DNA from 3 places in the Peribacillus sp. NPDC096448 genome. Region 3 is predicted to be linked to each of the others. Evidence: riboswitches for the same ligand, from Rfam matches in the RefSeq annotation. Region 3 holds a riboswitch; each other region holds the start of a gene.
What was found. Region 3 has a riboswitch for S-adenosylmethionine ahead of mtnW (2,3-diketo-5-methylthiopentyl-1-phosphate enolase). Riboswitches for the same ligand answer to the same signal wherever they lie in the genome.

Region 1 (5,158 bases), 300 kb from region 3:
TGCCCTGAAAGGTGATATGAAAGCGGTCAATACGAACTGCCCACTATCCACGAATAACTTGGATACCTCACCGATCCTTCTAATATTCTCCGTTCTATCCTCTTCAGAAAAACCTAAATCTTTATTTAAGCCGTGGCGGATATTATCACCATCCAAAACATAACTTCGAATATTCCGATTGTATAACTCTTTAGCGACCGCGTTTGCAATCGTTGATTTTCCGGACCCCGATAGTCCTGTAAACCATAGAACCGTGCTTTCATGCCCGTTCTGCTTCCGTCGGTGCTCCTTGGTCAATGACGTCTCATGCCATGTGACATTCGTACTTTTACTCATTTGATAATCCCCCTCTTCATGTGACCCTTCCATTTATGTCCAATCAGTTATAAACTTCATTTTTTTTAAGACCTTCGATCAACACCTCGATGACTTCCTTACGGCTAAAGGTTGCTGGAGGAATTTCTCCATTACGCAACATTTCCCTTACCTTCGTTCCAGACAGGATGACATGGTCTTCCTTGCCATGCGGACAAGTTTTAGCGGAAGCCATATTGCCACATGCTTTACAGTAAAAACTATGTTCAAAGAATAATAGCGTGATTCCTAACTCATCTGCGTTAAAATTCCCGAAGATTTTTTGAGCATCGTATGTGCCATAATAATCGCCCACACCCGCATGATCACGTCCGACGATAAAATGGGTGCAACCATAATTTTTACGGACCATCGCATGGAAAATGGCTTCTCTAGGTCCTGCATAACGCATGGCAGCAGGGAAAACTGCAAGGGAGACGCGATCCTTAGGATAATATTTATCAAGCAGCACTTTATAGCTTTCCATTCTTACATCTGCCGGAATGTCATCTGATTTAGTGGCACCAACGAGAGGATTTAAGAATAAGCCGTCGACGATCTCCAATGCTGTCTTTTGAATATATTCATGTGCACGGTGAACAGGGTTCCTCGTTTGGAAACCGACAACCGTTTCCCATCCTTTTTCAGCGAAAGCCTTCCTTGTCTCGACTGGGTCCAAATAATGAGCTTGAAATAGCGGACGCTCTATTCTCTTGATCAACTTTATTTCCCCGCCGACATATACATCCCCGCGGTTATATAAATTTTTCACTCCAGGATGCTTCTCATCATCTGTTTGATATACCAATGTAGCTTCCAATTGCTTATCTGGAGTGTAAATATCGGAAACGGAGAGAACCCCGTATGTTTCACCTTCATGGGTTAATGTTACTTCTTCACCTATAGTGAGGCTTTCTGCAGTTTCTTCGGTCAAAGGCAGCGTAATCGGGATGCTCCATACATGTCCGCTGCTAAGCCTCATATCCTTTACCACTGTATCATAGTCACTTTTTGTAAAGAATCCTTTAATCGGGCTGTAGGCACCAGTGCCTATCAATTCAAGATCGCTTAAAGCAATTTCATCGATTTCGATTGACTTCGTTATTTTACTAAAATCATATTTTGGTTCCCAAAGATCGATTAATGTTCCTCCGTGCGGTATACTGATTGTCATGCTAATTTCCCCCTATGGTATCTATTTATTTAAGATAAATGCAATCCGCATTCCGTTTTTTGAGCTCCTTGCCAACGGCCTGACCGTAAATCATCTGCATTGAAGGCAGGTGCAGTACACGTTTTACATCCAATGCTCGGATATCCATTATCATGCAGAACATTATATGGAAGTCCATTTTTGTGGGCATAGCGCCAAACATCTTTCCATGTCCAATGTATGAGTGGGCATATTTTAACTGATTTGAACTTATTATCCTTATTGATATACTCGGTCTTAGCCCTTGTTTCGGATTGCTCCCTCCGCAGTCCCGAAAGCCAGGCTGTTGCTGTTGAAAGCACATCAGTTAGCGGAATGATTTTACGGATGTTACAGCACTTATTGGAATCTCTAAGCCATAATTCATCCCCATATTCCGCCGCTTGTTCCTCAAGCGTCAAGTCAGGTTTCTTCATTTCGATCAAAAGCTTCGGATATCGCTTCTTCACTTCCTCGATCAATTGGTAAGTTTCCTCAAAATGAACATCTGTATCAAGGAAAACTATTTTTGCCGAAGGATTGACCTTCGCCAATAAATCCGTAAGCACGATGCCTTCAATACCAAAACTGCAAGCATAAATCAGTTTGTCTCCGTAATGGTCATTCGCCCATTGCAGAACTTCCAAAGCACCTTTTGTCTCACTGCCTTCAGGAAATACAGGGAAGTCCCCTGTATTGAAATTTTCATAGTTTATTAATGCAGCCAACTTTGTAGCCCCCTCTAAAAACTTGCTGTATCAGGTTAGAGTAACTGTTGATCAATTCCCGTTGTAATATTCCCCGGGTTATTTGAATCTAGGAAAAAGAGACGAATCTAACCAATACTCTCTTTATATCAGTTAAACCCGCCTCTAGTTTTTCTAGTCAGCAGATACCTTATTTAATTCTTAGTTTTTCATTTCTTTCCATTTGAATGATTTTACCATCCTGGACAATAAGTGTAATGGATCCATATTTCATTGAATTAAGCATTTCTTGAAGTCGTTCAAAAATTTCTTCAAGCTGATTCTCTTTATCCAAACCAGTTCCTCCTTTAAGAAAATCCGCGAATTTTTTATTTTAAATTTCTTAGATTTATATAATTCCATACAACCTTACATTGTTATGGTCTGCCTAAAATTTTCACAAAAAACAAAAATCTTTCCATGATGGAAAGATCGCAAGGTAAATATCTTTACCTTATCTTCCAAAATGATCAACATTTTGTTGGAGGTAGCACCTTGCATCCATCATGCAGGTTGCTGGACTTCAAAGGGCCAATTCCCTCCGTCGCTCTGGATAAGTTTTATTATTTTAAATATTAACATATATTTAATCCTTGTCAATGGAGTTTTCTTATAAAATAACTTGGTTTAATATTATGGATGAACTGTTATTTTTATACACACTATTCAATTTATGATTTTATGTTCATATAAATACGAAAATAGACTCGTCTTTTTAGATAAAGTCTCCAAAAAAATGAGTCTATTTTCATTAATAGGCCTATTATTGACTCGTGTTATTCTAAAAAAAATATCTAGGGTTCAGTCTTTTTATAGAAGGAATTAATTTATTTAAGTCATTAATTTCTTAACTGTATCGCTTCTACAAATTCTTGAACCTGACTCTGGACGCGATCAATTAAATGCAAATCATTGATCGGGTTTTCTGGATTCTGTTTATCTATTTCCTTATCAACAAAATAAATCCCCTGCAGCGGCTCGCCTTTTAATATTGAAATTAATGGTTTAAGCGCATAGTCAATCGCCAATAGATGCCTGTTACTTCCACCAATCATGATTGGCAGCACCGGCTTACCCTTAAAAGCACCTTCTGGCAGCAAATCAATCAAGGCTTTCAATACACCTGTATAAGAAGCCTTATAAACCGGTGAACCTATAATGACTCCTCTGGCTGCTTGAATTCTCTCTGAAAGCTTTGAGATATCCTCGCTATTATATTTCCCTTGGAATAAATCATCTGCTGTGAAATCCGTAATCGAGAAATAAGCTGTAGTAAATCCTGCATTTTCGACTAATGATTGAATATGTTTTAGTGAAATGTCCGTTCTTGATGGAATAGCCGGACTTCCTGATAAAATCACGATATCGCTCATTTGATACCCTCCAATGTTACATGATTTCCAGATAAAATTTTCTTAAAGCATTTCGTGAAGTATACATTTATCGTAATTGTCTGAAAAATATAAGTCAAATCTTACACTCTGGACATCTACTCTTAATGAAAAAAGAAACGGTCATATTTACGGCTTGATGCTCATGCCCTTAAATATGACCGTTTCATTATGTATGATTCTGTTTCCCATGAATACCATATACCAAAAGTTGAGCAATGCTCTTAATTCGTTCAGAAGTAAAATATGGCTCCTTTTTTTGTTGATGGATCTCATAATGTGTAGATAAAGCCAATGTGAAAGAAATGATCCCTACATTAAATAAAATAATATCAGAGATATATTGTATCTCTCCGCTATCTATTCTCTTCTGTATTTCAATATGCCTGGCATTTGGCTTGAAAATCTGATCTACATATTGCTTTGAAATATCTTGATCGAATTGTGTTTCCCTAAATAATATCGAAAACTGTTCTTTATTTTCAAGAATTTTTTTTATCATGGTGGTAACATGATTCTCCACTAGATCATCCGTGGATAGATGGCTAGCCCCATCTTCGGATTCATCTTTTTCATTAGGGGTAATTGTAGCCAAAAGCAAATCTTTTTTGCTGTCAAAGTATTTGTAAATAGTAGCTTCGGAAACATTGCATGCAGAGGCAATTTCATTCGTTCTTGTCATGTCAAAACCTTTAGTGGCAAAAAGAGTCCGGGCTACATTTATGATTCGTTCTTTGGTTTGCTGCCCTTTTTTCAAAAATATCAACCTTCTTTTATAAAGATAAGACCGGTTTCACCCATCTATTTCCCATGATATATCGCTGGTATCAATCGGTCAATATTACCTTTGATCTATTAGAATTCAATATTCCCATATATCATAAATAGAAAACATCGTCTGGTTGGGACGATGTTTTCTATTTATGAATATCACTTAAAAGATGCATAGCCATCATCGACCATGACTACACTTCCATTGATCGCATCCGCTTCCTCTAACGATAATAGATAAACGGGATTTGCAATGGCTTCTGGCTTAATCAATTCACCGCGCATTTGACTTGCATTCAATTTATCGATGATTCCCATGTCTTTATAACCTTGTATGATAGGAGTGTCAACCCCGCCCGGCGCAATGCCCACAACGCGTATGCCATAAGCACCCAATTCCAAAGCTGCTGTCTGTGTCATCATTCTTACAGCGCCTTTAGTCGCCTGATAGGCAAAAGTCCCATGTGAAGCTAAGTAGCCAAACACAGAAGCGGTATTTATAATGACTCCCTTGTTACCCAGTTCCTTCATTTTCCATCCTGCTGCCATGATTCCAAAGGCCACTCCGTGCTGGTTCACTCCAATCGTTTTGTAGTAACCTTCCATATCTTGGTCTAGGATCATACCGCCCGCACCAATGCCGGCATTATTAAACATGATATCGAGCCTTCCGTATGTTTCCACTGCTTTATTGATTAACGATT
Region 2 (5,158 bases), on a different contig from region 3:
GTTCAGATAATGAATATTCTACTTTCGGAGGTATTTGGGGAAATTCCTTGCGTATGATAAGACCGTCTGCCTCCAACTCTTTTAACATGATGCTTAGCGTTTTAAAGGAAATGGTACCGATACTTCGCTTCAGTTGATTATGCCGCATAACCTTATTTTCGGACAGCCAATACATTATGATCATTTTATATTTGCCGCCTATTAAGGATAACGTATAACCAAAGCCAGTATCATTTGGTTTCACGCCAGTCGGAACACAGGTTTCACTCATAAGTTTACACTCTCCTTTAGATAAGTATAGGATATGAATGTTCATACTTTACAATAGATCATTATCAATCTTATTGAAAGGTAAATAAGGCCCCTATAGTCCTCCTATCCCCACTTTCGTAAGTAAGAAGATTTCATTATTAAACAACATGATGAAGTTGCAGAAATTAATATCCATAACCCTCCCTTTTTAAAAAAGGAAAAATCCTGTTGTATCCAACAGGATTTTTTTCATGATTTTGGATTTCTGTAGAGTAACGTAACGGATTCATTTTAGTGTTTTTGTTTGTAATAGGTTACCGCGAGCGCAAGGGCCAGCACTGTTCCTTTGACGATATCCATCGCATAATACGGAACGGACATCATGATCAGTCCATTTTGAAGGATTCCGATCAGGACTGCACCGACGAAGGTTCCAAAGGCATTCGGTTTTCCCGCTCCTAAAACGGAGGAACCAATGAAGGCTGCTGCAACGGCATCCATTAAATAGGGGGACCCTGAATTGATTTCCGATGTCATGACCCTTGAAGCAAGGACTATCCCCCCGATTGCAGCAAATAGAGCTGAAAGCAGATAGGCAAGGATTTTGTATTTATTAACCGATATCCCGGAAAGTCTCGCCGCTTCCTTATTTCCCCCAATAATGTACATATAACGACCGTGCTTCGTATAAGTCAAAAAGATATGGGTCGCTATCACAATGACGGCCATGATCAGGATTATCCATGGTACCTGGCCAATTTTGGCGAAAAACGGGCTGATCAGTCCTGTTGCGAATGTCCCGTCGGGCATGACCATATTTTGCGAAACCGTGGCCCCTTTCGTATAAGTAAGGGCAATTCCCTGAATAATGAACATGGTAGCCAATGTCATCAGCATGTCGGGAATTCTCAATTTAACGATCATGAATGAATTCAAAGCCCCTACGAAAAGTGAGGCACCGATTGCAGCTAATATGGCGATAAATGTATCCTGGGAAAACCAGACAAACATTGATATGACGATGGCATTGGCCAATGATGCTACGGAGCCGACGGAAAGGTCGAAGCCATCCACGGTCAGTGATATCGTAATGCCGATCGCAATGATGGTCACGATTGAAATGGAACGCAGGATGTTTATCAGATTAGAAGTCTGAATGAAAGATGGATTGGACACGGCGAAAATTCCAATCAGAATGATAATCGTCAATATTGTGCCGTATTTATAGAAAAAGTCGAATAGTTCCACCTTTTTCTTCGCTTTCGCTGTCTGTGTAACAGGAATGGGTATGCTCATCCTATTTACCTCCTGTTGAATAGAATAGTAGTTCTTCTTCATTCGTTTTGCTTGTTTCTAATTCGATGACAGTGCTCCCGTCATATAACACATATGTCCGGTTGGTAATGCCAATGATTTCGGAAAGCTCGGATGATGCATAAATGATCGCTTTTCCATTCCTTGCAAGCTTTGCAATCAATTCGAATATATCCTTCTTGGCTCCAACATCGACCCCTTTCGTTGGTTCATCGAATATGTATACATCCGCATCTGCCATAAGCCACTTTCCAATGGCAATTTTTTGCTGGTTACCACCGGAAAGGTTTTCGACCTTCACTTCTCCTGAAGGAGTTTTAATGCCGAGACTTGCGATCATTTCCTTCGCCTTTTCCTTTTCCGCCTTACGATCCACGAAACTGAATGTTTTGCAGAATTTGCCGAGACTGGCTGCAGTCAAGTTGGCCGAGACTGATTCCTTTACAAGGACCCCTTCTTTCCTGCGTTCTTCAGGTACGAGTGCCAGCCCGCTTTTTACTGCTTCATGCGGTGATTTCAAAGAAAGCTTTCGACCATTCACGATGACTTCACCGGCTGTGATGGACGCATGACCGAAAAGGGTTTTACACAGCTCCGTTTTCCCAGCCCCGACCAACCCTGCCAAGCCGATTATCTCACCTGCTTTAATATTCAGACTGACATTCTTGACTTTCTCTGCATCTGACAAACCGTTCACTTCCAGAATTACGTCTCCAATTAAAGCTTTCACTTCAGGAAACTGTTCATCCATGGTTTTCCCGAGCATGTTCTCTACCACTTCGGTACGGGTTATGTCCTCGCTTTTTCGACAAGTGACACGCTCCCCATTCCTCATGATTGTAATTTCCTCACAGATATTAAAAATCTCAGGCAGACGATGTGAAATGAAAACGATCGCCACGCCTTTTTGCTTTAATTCATTTACAATTCGAAAAAGTTCTGTCGTCTCCGTATGACTTAACGGTGCAGTTGGCTCGTCGAGAATCAGGAATTTGCATTCTGTCGAAACGGCTCTTGCTATCAGGACCATCTGTTTTTCAGCCAAGGTAAGGTCTCTAACCAGCTTTTTCGAAGGGACACGAATTTTCATACCTTCAAGAATAGAAGTGGCTTTGTTGTGCAGCTCTTTCCATTGGACCCTCTGTTTTTTCCCCATGTTTTGGACCATATCATTCAACATTACATTTTCCCCAACTGTTAAATATGGGATGAGCGCGGTATCCACTTCCTGATAAACAATTTGAATGCCTTGTTCCTGAGCAGCTTTTGGCGAGCGAATATCCTGCTTCATCCCATCAATAAAAATGTCACCTGAATAATGAACATGGGCTCCCGATAAAACTTTCATTAACGTCGATTTCCCTGCTCCGTTTGCACCGACCAATGCATGGGCTGTCCCTGATTGTACTGAAAAATCAACTTCACTCAGCGCCTTCACTCCCGGAAATTCAATCGAAATCTTCTTCATCTCTAGTTGAGTGCCCATGTCCATTCCCCCTTATAGAACAGACACTCCCTTCACCGGAAAGAGAGTGTCTCTTTTTATTTTTTGTAATGATCTTTCAAAATCTTCATCCAATCTTCTTCAAATTCCGTGGATACACCCCAACCATCGACAATATCAGACAGGTTTGCCATGTTTACCGCTTCTTTTGAAGCTTGGATTTGCTTTTGTGAAATAAGTGAAGCCTCCAAATCATATGTTTGCGGCGTTTCTTCGCCCGCTAATTTTTTAGCTAATATCCTCATATTCACTGCACCGATCAACTTGGGATCGACTGCTGCCGTGTAGGACCATGAGCTATCAGCCGATTGGATTTCCTGGAGATCTGCATTCGAAACATCAATTCCATATATCTTCACTTCATCGCGGCCCGCTTCTTTAATCGCCCGGGCTGCACCGATAGCAAAGGCATCCCATGTTGCGAAAATGGCATCCAATTTACCTTTAGGGTATTTATTCAGCATTGCGGCCACAGCATTTTGTGTCTGGACCGAAGTATCAGCAGATGCCACTCCGAATCTTTCGACTTCTTTAATCCCAGGATTTTCTTTTAATTTTTCCTGATAGACTGCATTTCTTCTTACCATCGGAGGAAAACCGTCCACCCAAAGATAGGCAATTGCAGCTTCACCTTTCTGTTCCTTTATCAGTTTATCAAAAGCCAGTGTTGCCAACGCTTCATCATCTTGTGAAGTTAACGTCACGCCCTCTATTTTAGATAGATCGCTTATTGAATCGAATGTGACAACGCTTTTACCTGCATCAACCAACTTTTGAACGTCATTTACAGTTGCGGCATCATCACCATGTGAAATGATATAGCCGTCATAATCTTCCTCCAAAGCCTGCGCTATCGCATCATGGAATTTAGCCGTGTCACCATTGGCCGTGTACGTATCCACTTGAAACCCCAGCGCTTCTCCTTCTTCTTTCGCCCCCGCCAAGTATTGGGCAGTATGATCATCACCGCCAATTTTACGGATCACTTTGATCTTGGCTCCATCCCCGTCAGCAAATCTTTCCGGGACATTTTCAAATGATACTTTTTCTTCTTTCTTCGATTCCGTGGAACTCTGCCCTGTAGAGCAACCCGTTAAAAGCAAAGCCGAAGCGATGGCAGAAATGAATATCCCTTTAATAGACCTTCTCATCTTGTTTCCCTCCATGTTTTCTTATTAGTCTTATCAGTTAAGTCGGTGTAAATCCCAAAATAAAAACCTCTCTAATACAGAGAGGTTTAATCGGCTGTTTTGCAGACTTGTCCCTCTCTTATCTGTCAAAACATTTCTGTTTTGCAGGATTTAGCACCAATTCCTAATGGAACGGTTGCTGGGCATCTTAGGGCCAGTCCCTCCGCCACTCTTGATAAGAGATATATTGTGTTACGTTTTCGTAATTATCACTTTATAGGGATATAGTCGTAAAGTCAATAGATTTTTGAATATTTGAAATCTTCCCCGTTATTTTTATTTTCTTTGAAGCTGGGCTAGACGCTTTTTCTCGATTTTTTCAAGCCTCTCCAACTGCCTTAATTTCACTTCGAACAAAGTGATCGGATCACGGTAAACTTCCGGATTTTCTTTCATATGCTCCAATGCAGCCTGGTAGTCTTTTATTTCAGTCTGTGTCTGCTCTATCGTTTTTTGAAGTAAGGCAAATGAACTGCGATAGAAAAGTGAGATGTCCCGATCTAATGATTTCTCAAACAATCCAAATTGGGTGAGGAAACGTTCCGTAATCATTTCGGCAACATCCAAGTAATCTTCACTTTCCAGGTATTTCTTATAACGATTGTACATATTGGCTTTATTTTGCGGTATTGCCCCAAACAGCTTCCCTGCTCCTTTAAGCAGCAATTGTGATGGAGTCCTGCGCAAAAGGATATTAACGTTGTCGATACGGATACTGCTTGTCATCCGGTCGGCATCACGGCGCCAGTCATCCAATACCCTGAAGTCACCTGCCAGTGTTATCCGTTCTTCTTTATATAATTCATTGAATCCGGAACTCATCTCATCCATAAACTGCTGGCTTTGTGAGAACTCCAGTTGGGAACTGGCAATCCAGTCTTGAAGAGAACGGTAATAT
Region 3 (5,158 bases):
CAGGGAAACGAATGTCATAACAAACGAACCCGGCACATATTTTTTCATCAAGAGTAAATAAACCATCTTTTTCACCTGGCTGCAGGAAATGGTGTTCATCCATTAATTGAAATAAGTGAAGCTTATCATATTCTTTAATGAGCTTTCCGTGTTTATCGATGATGAGCATGGTGTTATAGATTCCCTTGCTTGTTTTTTTCGCAATGGAACCGCCGATGATGTGAATCCGGTGTTTCTGTGCCTGTGTTTTAAGAAATTCAATCGTTTTTTCTGCCTCTTGGTCTGCAATCTCATTCAGCCTGGTCAAATCGTATCCGGTTGTCCAAAGCTCTGGTAATATGACGATATCGGGTTCGGACCGAGCTGCTTTTTCCATCCATTGTTCTGCAACCTGAAAATTGATATCTGGTTGACCGAAGGCTATATCCATTTGAATACAAGCTATTTTCCACTTCATCGTTTAAAACCCCCACATGTAAAAAATGCTTTACAAGACTACGATAAACATATATCATTTGTGACTAGAATTTCAAGAAATTTCAGAGAAGGTGTATAAATGGTGCAATTCGAAAAATCCGGACTGCTTCAGGACCTGCCCAAGCAGTTTTTTGCTTCACTGGTCGCAAAAGTCAATGCGATCACGGAGCAAGGACATGATGTCATTAATTTAGGCCAGGGAAACCCTGATCAGCCGACGCCGGAACATATCGTCAAAAGTTTGCAGTCTGCAGCTGAAAAAACGACTAATCATAAATATTCGCCATTCCGGGGACATCAATATTTAAAAGATGCTGCTGCCGTCTTTTATGAACGAGAATACGGTGTCAAGCTGGATCCGAATAGTGAAGTGGCGATTCTCTTCGGGGGAAAGGCGGGTCTTGTCGAACTGCCGCAGTGTTTATTGAATCCAGGTGATACGATCCTTGTTCCAGATCCCGGCTATCCGGATTATCTTTCCGGTGTTGTTTTAGCCCAGGCAAAGACCGAACTGATGCCCTTGACAGAAGAAAATGATTTTCTTCCGAAATACGATGACATACATAAAGAAGTTCTTGATAAAGCCAAAATGATGTTCTTGAATTATCCGAATAATCCCACAGGCGCTTCTGCCACTGAAAGTTTCTTTGATGAAACCGTCTCCTTTGCAAAAGAACATTCAATTTGTGTGGTCCATGATTTCGCCTATGGGGCAATAGGATTCGACGGAAAAAAACCGAAAAGCTTTCTCCAGGCGGAGGGAGCGAAGGATGTAGGAGTTGAAATATACACTCTATCGAAAACATACAATATGGCAGGGTGGAGAGTCGGCTTCGCAGTGGGAAATAAGAGTGTAATAGAAGCTCTTGAACTATTACAAGACCATCTTTATGTGAGTCTCTTCCCGGCGATACAAGAAGCTGCGGCAAGTGCTTTACTTGACTTACAGAGCTGTGTAGAGCAGTTAGTGAAGATGTACGAGGTGCGAAGGAATGTTTTCATTGAGGGATTGAGGGCAATCGGCTGGGATGTCCAAGCGCCTGCGGCATCGTTTTTTGCCTGGCTCAAAGTACCTGGAGGTTTTACGTCCGAGAGTTTTGCGGACTATTTATTAACGCATGCCCATGTAGCTGTTGCCGCAGGGAATGGTTTCGGTGAATTTGGCGAAGGTTACGTCAGGGTAGGGCTACTGACTTCGGAAGAACGGCTGCAAGAGGCTGTGGAACGGATACGAACATTAAACTTATTTTAATGCAATAAGATATCCGATTTATACACATTTAAATAGTTAAAACTTATTGACAAAGTAGGGATTACCTGTCAGAATACAAAATAAATTCTTAATCTTTCGATACTTGGATGCAACTTATATATCAGCGTTTTCTTATTTTGAGCAGGTGGAGGGACTAGCCCTATGAAGCCCAGCAACCGACCGTAATTCCATTGTAAAATGGGGCGGAATCCTTCCGCCGGATTTTCTTGAAATCCACAAGGCACGGTGCTAATTCTTGCAGCCAATGGGCTGGGAGATAAGAAGATGGCTTTTTAAAGCCTCTTCTTTATGAAGGGGCTTTTGCCATTTTGAGACCATTTCAGGTTAATGACATCGAGGGTTTACTAACGTGTTATAGGAGTGATCAGATGAGCGAGATAGTCGCTACTTATTTAATTCATGACTTTAATGGAAATCATGAGAAAAAAGCAGAAAGCATTGCCTTGGGTTTGACTGTCGGGACATGGACGGACCTGCCGCATTTGGTTCAGAAACAACTGGAAAAACATAAGGGACGCGTTGTATCGGTGACACCACTATCTGAAGAAGAGAGGGCAAACAGCTACTTTAATCGGAAAGTATACCGTTCGCTGATCAAAATTGCCTATCCGGGAGGGAATTTCTCCAATGATTTACCTGCAATCCTCACGACGGTCTTCGGCAAACTTTCATTGGATGGTGAAATAAAACTGATCGACTTGGATTTTGTCGGTGATATTCAAAAAGCTTTTCCAGGGCCGCAATTTGGCATTGAGGGCATAAGGGAAAAGGTTGGCGTTTTTAACCGGCCCTTGGTGATGAGCATCTTTAAAGGTGTATTGGGAAGAGACCTAACATTTCATAATGAGCAACTGAGGCAACAAGCATTGGGAGGTGTCGACCTAGTTAAAGATGATGAGATCCTCTTCGACCAGGAACTGACTCCATTTTTCGATAGAATAAAAACGGGAAAAAGAATATTGAATGAAGTCTATGAAACCACTGGCCACCGAACGTTATATGCTGTCAATCTATCAGGGAAAACATTTGAATTATTGGATAAGGCAGAGCAAGCGGCTGAAGCAGGGGCAGATGCTTTATTGTTCAACGTTCATACATATGGTTTGGATGTAATGCAGGCCTTGAGTGAACATGATCGTATCAAGCTGCCGATCATGGCGCACCCCGCATATAGCGGGGCATTGGCATCTTCATCATTTTATGGTATCGGCTATCCATTATTGCTTGGTAAATTAGTAAGGTTATCAGGTGCGGATTTATCCTTGTTCCCTTCTCCTTATGGAAATGTCGCACTTGAAAAAACGGAGACCTTGGCGATTGCTGAAGCTCTGACAAAAAATGAACTTTCATGGAAAAAAGCCTTTCCTGTTCCTTCTGCAGGCATTCATCCGGGCATGGTTCCGGACCTCATCAAGGATTTTGGGCTCGATAGTGTGATTAATGCCGGAGGCGGAATTCACGGGCACCCTGACGGAGCAGAGGGCGGTGCCAAGGCTTTCCGTTCTGCTGTGGAAGCCGTTCTAGCAGGAAAGGAACTTTCTGAAGCGGCGGCAGAGGAAGAAACACTAAAAAAAGCTCTTGTGTTATGGGGAGGCCTATAAGAAATAATGAGACCGATCATCTTTTGTGATTTTGACGGAACGATCACCAACACAGATAATATCATTTCCATCATGAAGAAATTTGCGCCTCCGGAATGGGAAGCGTTGAAAGACGGTGTCCTTCAGCAAAAAATCAGTATATCTTCAGGAGTTGGGGATATGTTCTCCCTGCTTGATAGCGGCTTGAAGGATGACATCATCCAATACGTAAGAAAAACGGCCGGCATTCGCCCAGGGTTTTATGAATTCGTTGAGTATACGAAACAAGCCAATATCCCTTTATATATTGTAAGCGGGGGCATGGATTTTTTCATTGCCCCCCTATTAAATGATATCTTGCCAACAGAGTCCGTTTATTGCAACTATGCATTTTTTGATAAGGATAAGATTTATATTGAGTGGCCGCATACTTGTGATGATCAATGTAATAATGATTGCGGTTGCTGCAAGCCATCCATTATGAGGGAAATTGCGGGTGCGGAAGATTTTAAACTCGTTATTGGAGATTCAGTAACGGATTTTGAGGCGGCAAAACAGGCTGATTTTGTCATAGCCCGTGACATTCTGCTTGAAAAATGCGATAGGGAAGGAATTCCACATCAAGGATTTGAAACATTTTTTGATGTAATTGACATTTTAAAGCAGCAGGAGGCGGTTAAAGCGTGAACACTCATTCTAAAGAATGGCAGGAGTTGGCAGATATCAAAGCTGAACTGGCCGCAAGGGATTGGTTTATGGGAACTAGCGGGAATTTGTCAATCCGCGAGCCCAAAAGCCCTTTCTTTTATATTACCGCAAGCGGTAAGGATAAAAGGAAGCAATCGGATTCGGACTTTTTACTGGTGGATTTAAAAGGAAAACCAGTTGAAGAAACGAATCTAAGACCATCGGCCGAAACTTTACTTCATACAGTTATTTACCGGAAAACAAATGCGAACTGTGTACTTCATGTCCATACAGTTGAAAATAATGTGATATCGGAATTATACGGAGATGAAGGCCAAGTTTCCTTTCGTAATCATGAAATCATTAAAGCGACCGGGCGGTGGGATGAAGATTCGGAGCTTCGGATTCCAATCATATATAATCACGCTGACATTCCGCTGTTATCCGATAAGTTCAAGCCACATGTCGAAGAAGACTCTGGCGCTGTGCTGATACGCAATCATGGTATTACGGTTTGGGGCAAAAGCGGACTCGAAGCAAAAAGAATACTTGAAGCTTGCGAATTTTTATTTCAATATCAACTGTTACTTAATCAACAAAAGGCGTTTGCAGGTTCTTTAAGATAAACACTCATAGAGGAGGAATGAATGATGGCGACGATCAGATTCCATGAAACAAACGAGGTTATTGAAAACGGTGAACAGGTAAAAGGGTTTTTAGAAACTCAAGGGGTTATTTATGAGCAATGGGACATTTCTAAATTACCTGACCACCTTGTGGAAAAATACGATCTAACAGATGCTGACAAGGAGGAAATCCTTGTAACATTCCAATCGGAGATAGCGGAAATCTCTGAAAGAAGAGGCTATAAAGCCCATGATATCATAACATTATCCGATGCAAATCCGAACTTGGACCAAATGCTTGAAAACTTTAAGCAGGAACACCACCACGAAGATGATGAAGTGCGTTTCATAGCAGGAGGAACGAGTATCTTTGCCATTGAAGGCAATGATAAACAGTGGTTTGATGTACGTCTTAATCCAGGAGATCTTATTAGTGTACCAGAATCAACAAGACATTATTTCACGCTCGCGGAAGATAGGAAAACTGTTGCTGTCCGGATTTTCGTAACAGCTGC

Region 1: linked by a shared signal. The riboswitch ahead of ACIQ0C_RS05615 (YezD family protein) and the one ahead of mtnW (2,3-diketo-5-methylthiopentyl-1-phosphate enolase) in region 3 are both predicted to bind S-adenosylmethionine.
Region 2: linked by a shared signal. The riboswitch ahead of ACIQ0C_RS11250 (sugar ABC transporter substrate-binding protein) and the one ahead of mtnW (2,3-diketo-5-methylthiopentyl-1-phosphate enolase) in region 3 are both predicted to bind S-adenosylmethionine.

Annotation. Positions count from the first base shown of each region.
Region 1 is NZ_JBIWEU010000002.1:364,751-369,908, reverse strand. It holds gene cysC (adenylyl-sulfate kinase) at 1-336, opposite strand, end outside; gene sat (sulfate adenylyltransferase) at 380-1,528, opposite strand; gene ACIQ0C_RS05620 (phosphoadenylyl-sulfate reductase) at 1,558-2,274, opposite strand; gene ACIQ0C_RS05615 (YezD family protein) at 2,444-2,587, opposite strand; SAM riboswitch class I at 2,744-2,852, opposite strand; gene ssuE (NADPH-dependent FMN reductase) at 3,132-3,665, opposite strand; gene ACIQ0C_RS05605 (TetR/AcrR family transcriptional regulator) at 3,853-4,440, opposite strand; gene ACIQ0C_RS05600 (SDR family NAD(P)-dependent oxidoreductase) at 4,614-5,158, opposite strand, start outside.
Region 2 is NZ_JBIWEU010000005.1:219,489-224,646, forward strand. It holds gene ACIQ0C_RS11235 (winged helix-turn-helix transcriptional regulator) at 1-271, opposite strand, end outside; gene ACIQ0C_RS11240 (ABC transporter permease) at 544-1,548, opposite strand; gene ACIQ0C_RS11245 (sugar ABC transporter ATP-binding protein) at 1,550-3,052, opposite strand; gene ACIQ0C_RS11250 (sugar ABC transporter substrate-binding protein) at 3,109-4,221, opposite strand; SAM riboswitch class I at 4,337-4,442, opposite strand; gene ACIQ0C_RS11255 (GTPase domain-containing protein) at 4,537-5,158, opposite strand, start outside.
Region 3 is NZ_JBIWEU010000002.1:61,509-66,666, forward strand. It holds gene ACIQ0C_RS04210 (carbon-nitrogen family hydrolase) at 1-457, opposite strand, end outside; gene ACIQ0C_RS04215 (pyridoxal phosphate-dependent aminotransferase) at 557-1,729, shown strand; SAM riboswitch class I at 1,859-2,013, shown strand; gene mtnW (2,3-diketo-5-methylthiopentyl-1-phosphate enolase) at 2,119-3,351, shown strand; gene ACIQ0C_RS04225 (2-hydroxy-3-keto-5-methylthiopentenyl-1-phosphate phosphatase) at 3,358-4,017, shown strand; gene ACIQ0C_RS04230 (methylthioribulose 1-phosphate dehydratase) at 4,014-4,643, shown strand; gene ACIQ0C_RS04235 (cupin domain-containing protein) at 4,668-5,158, shown strand, end outside.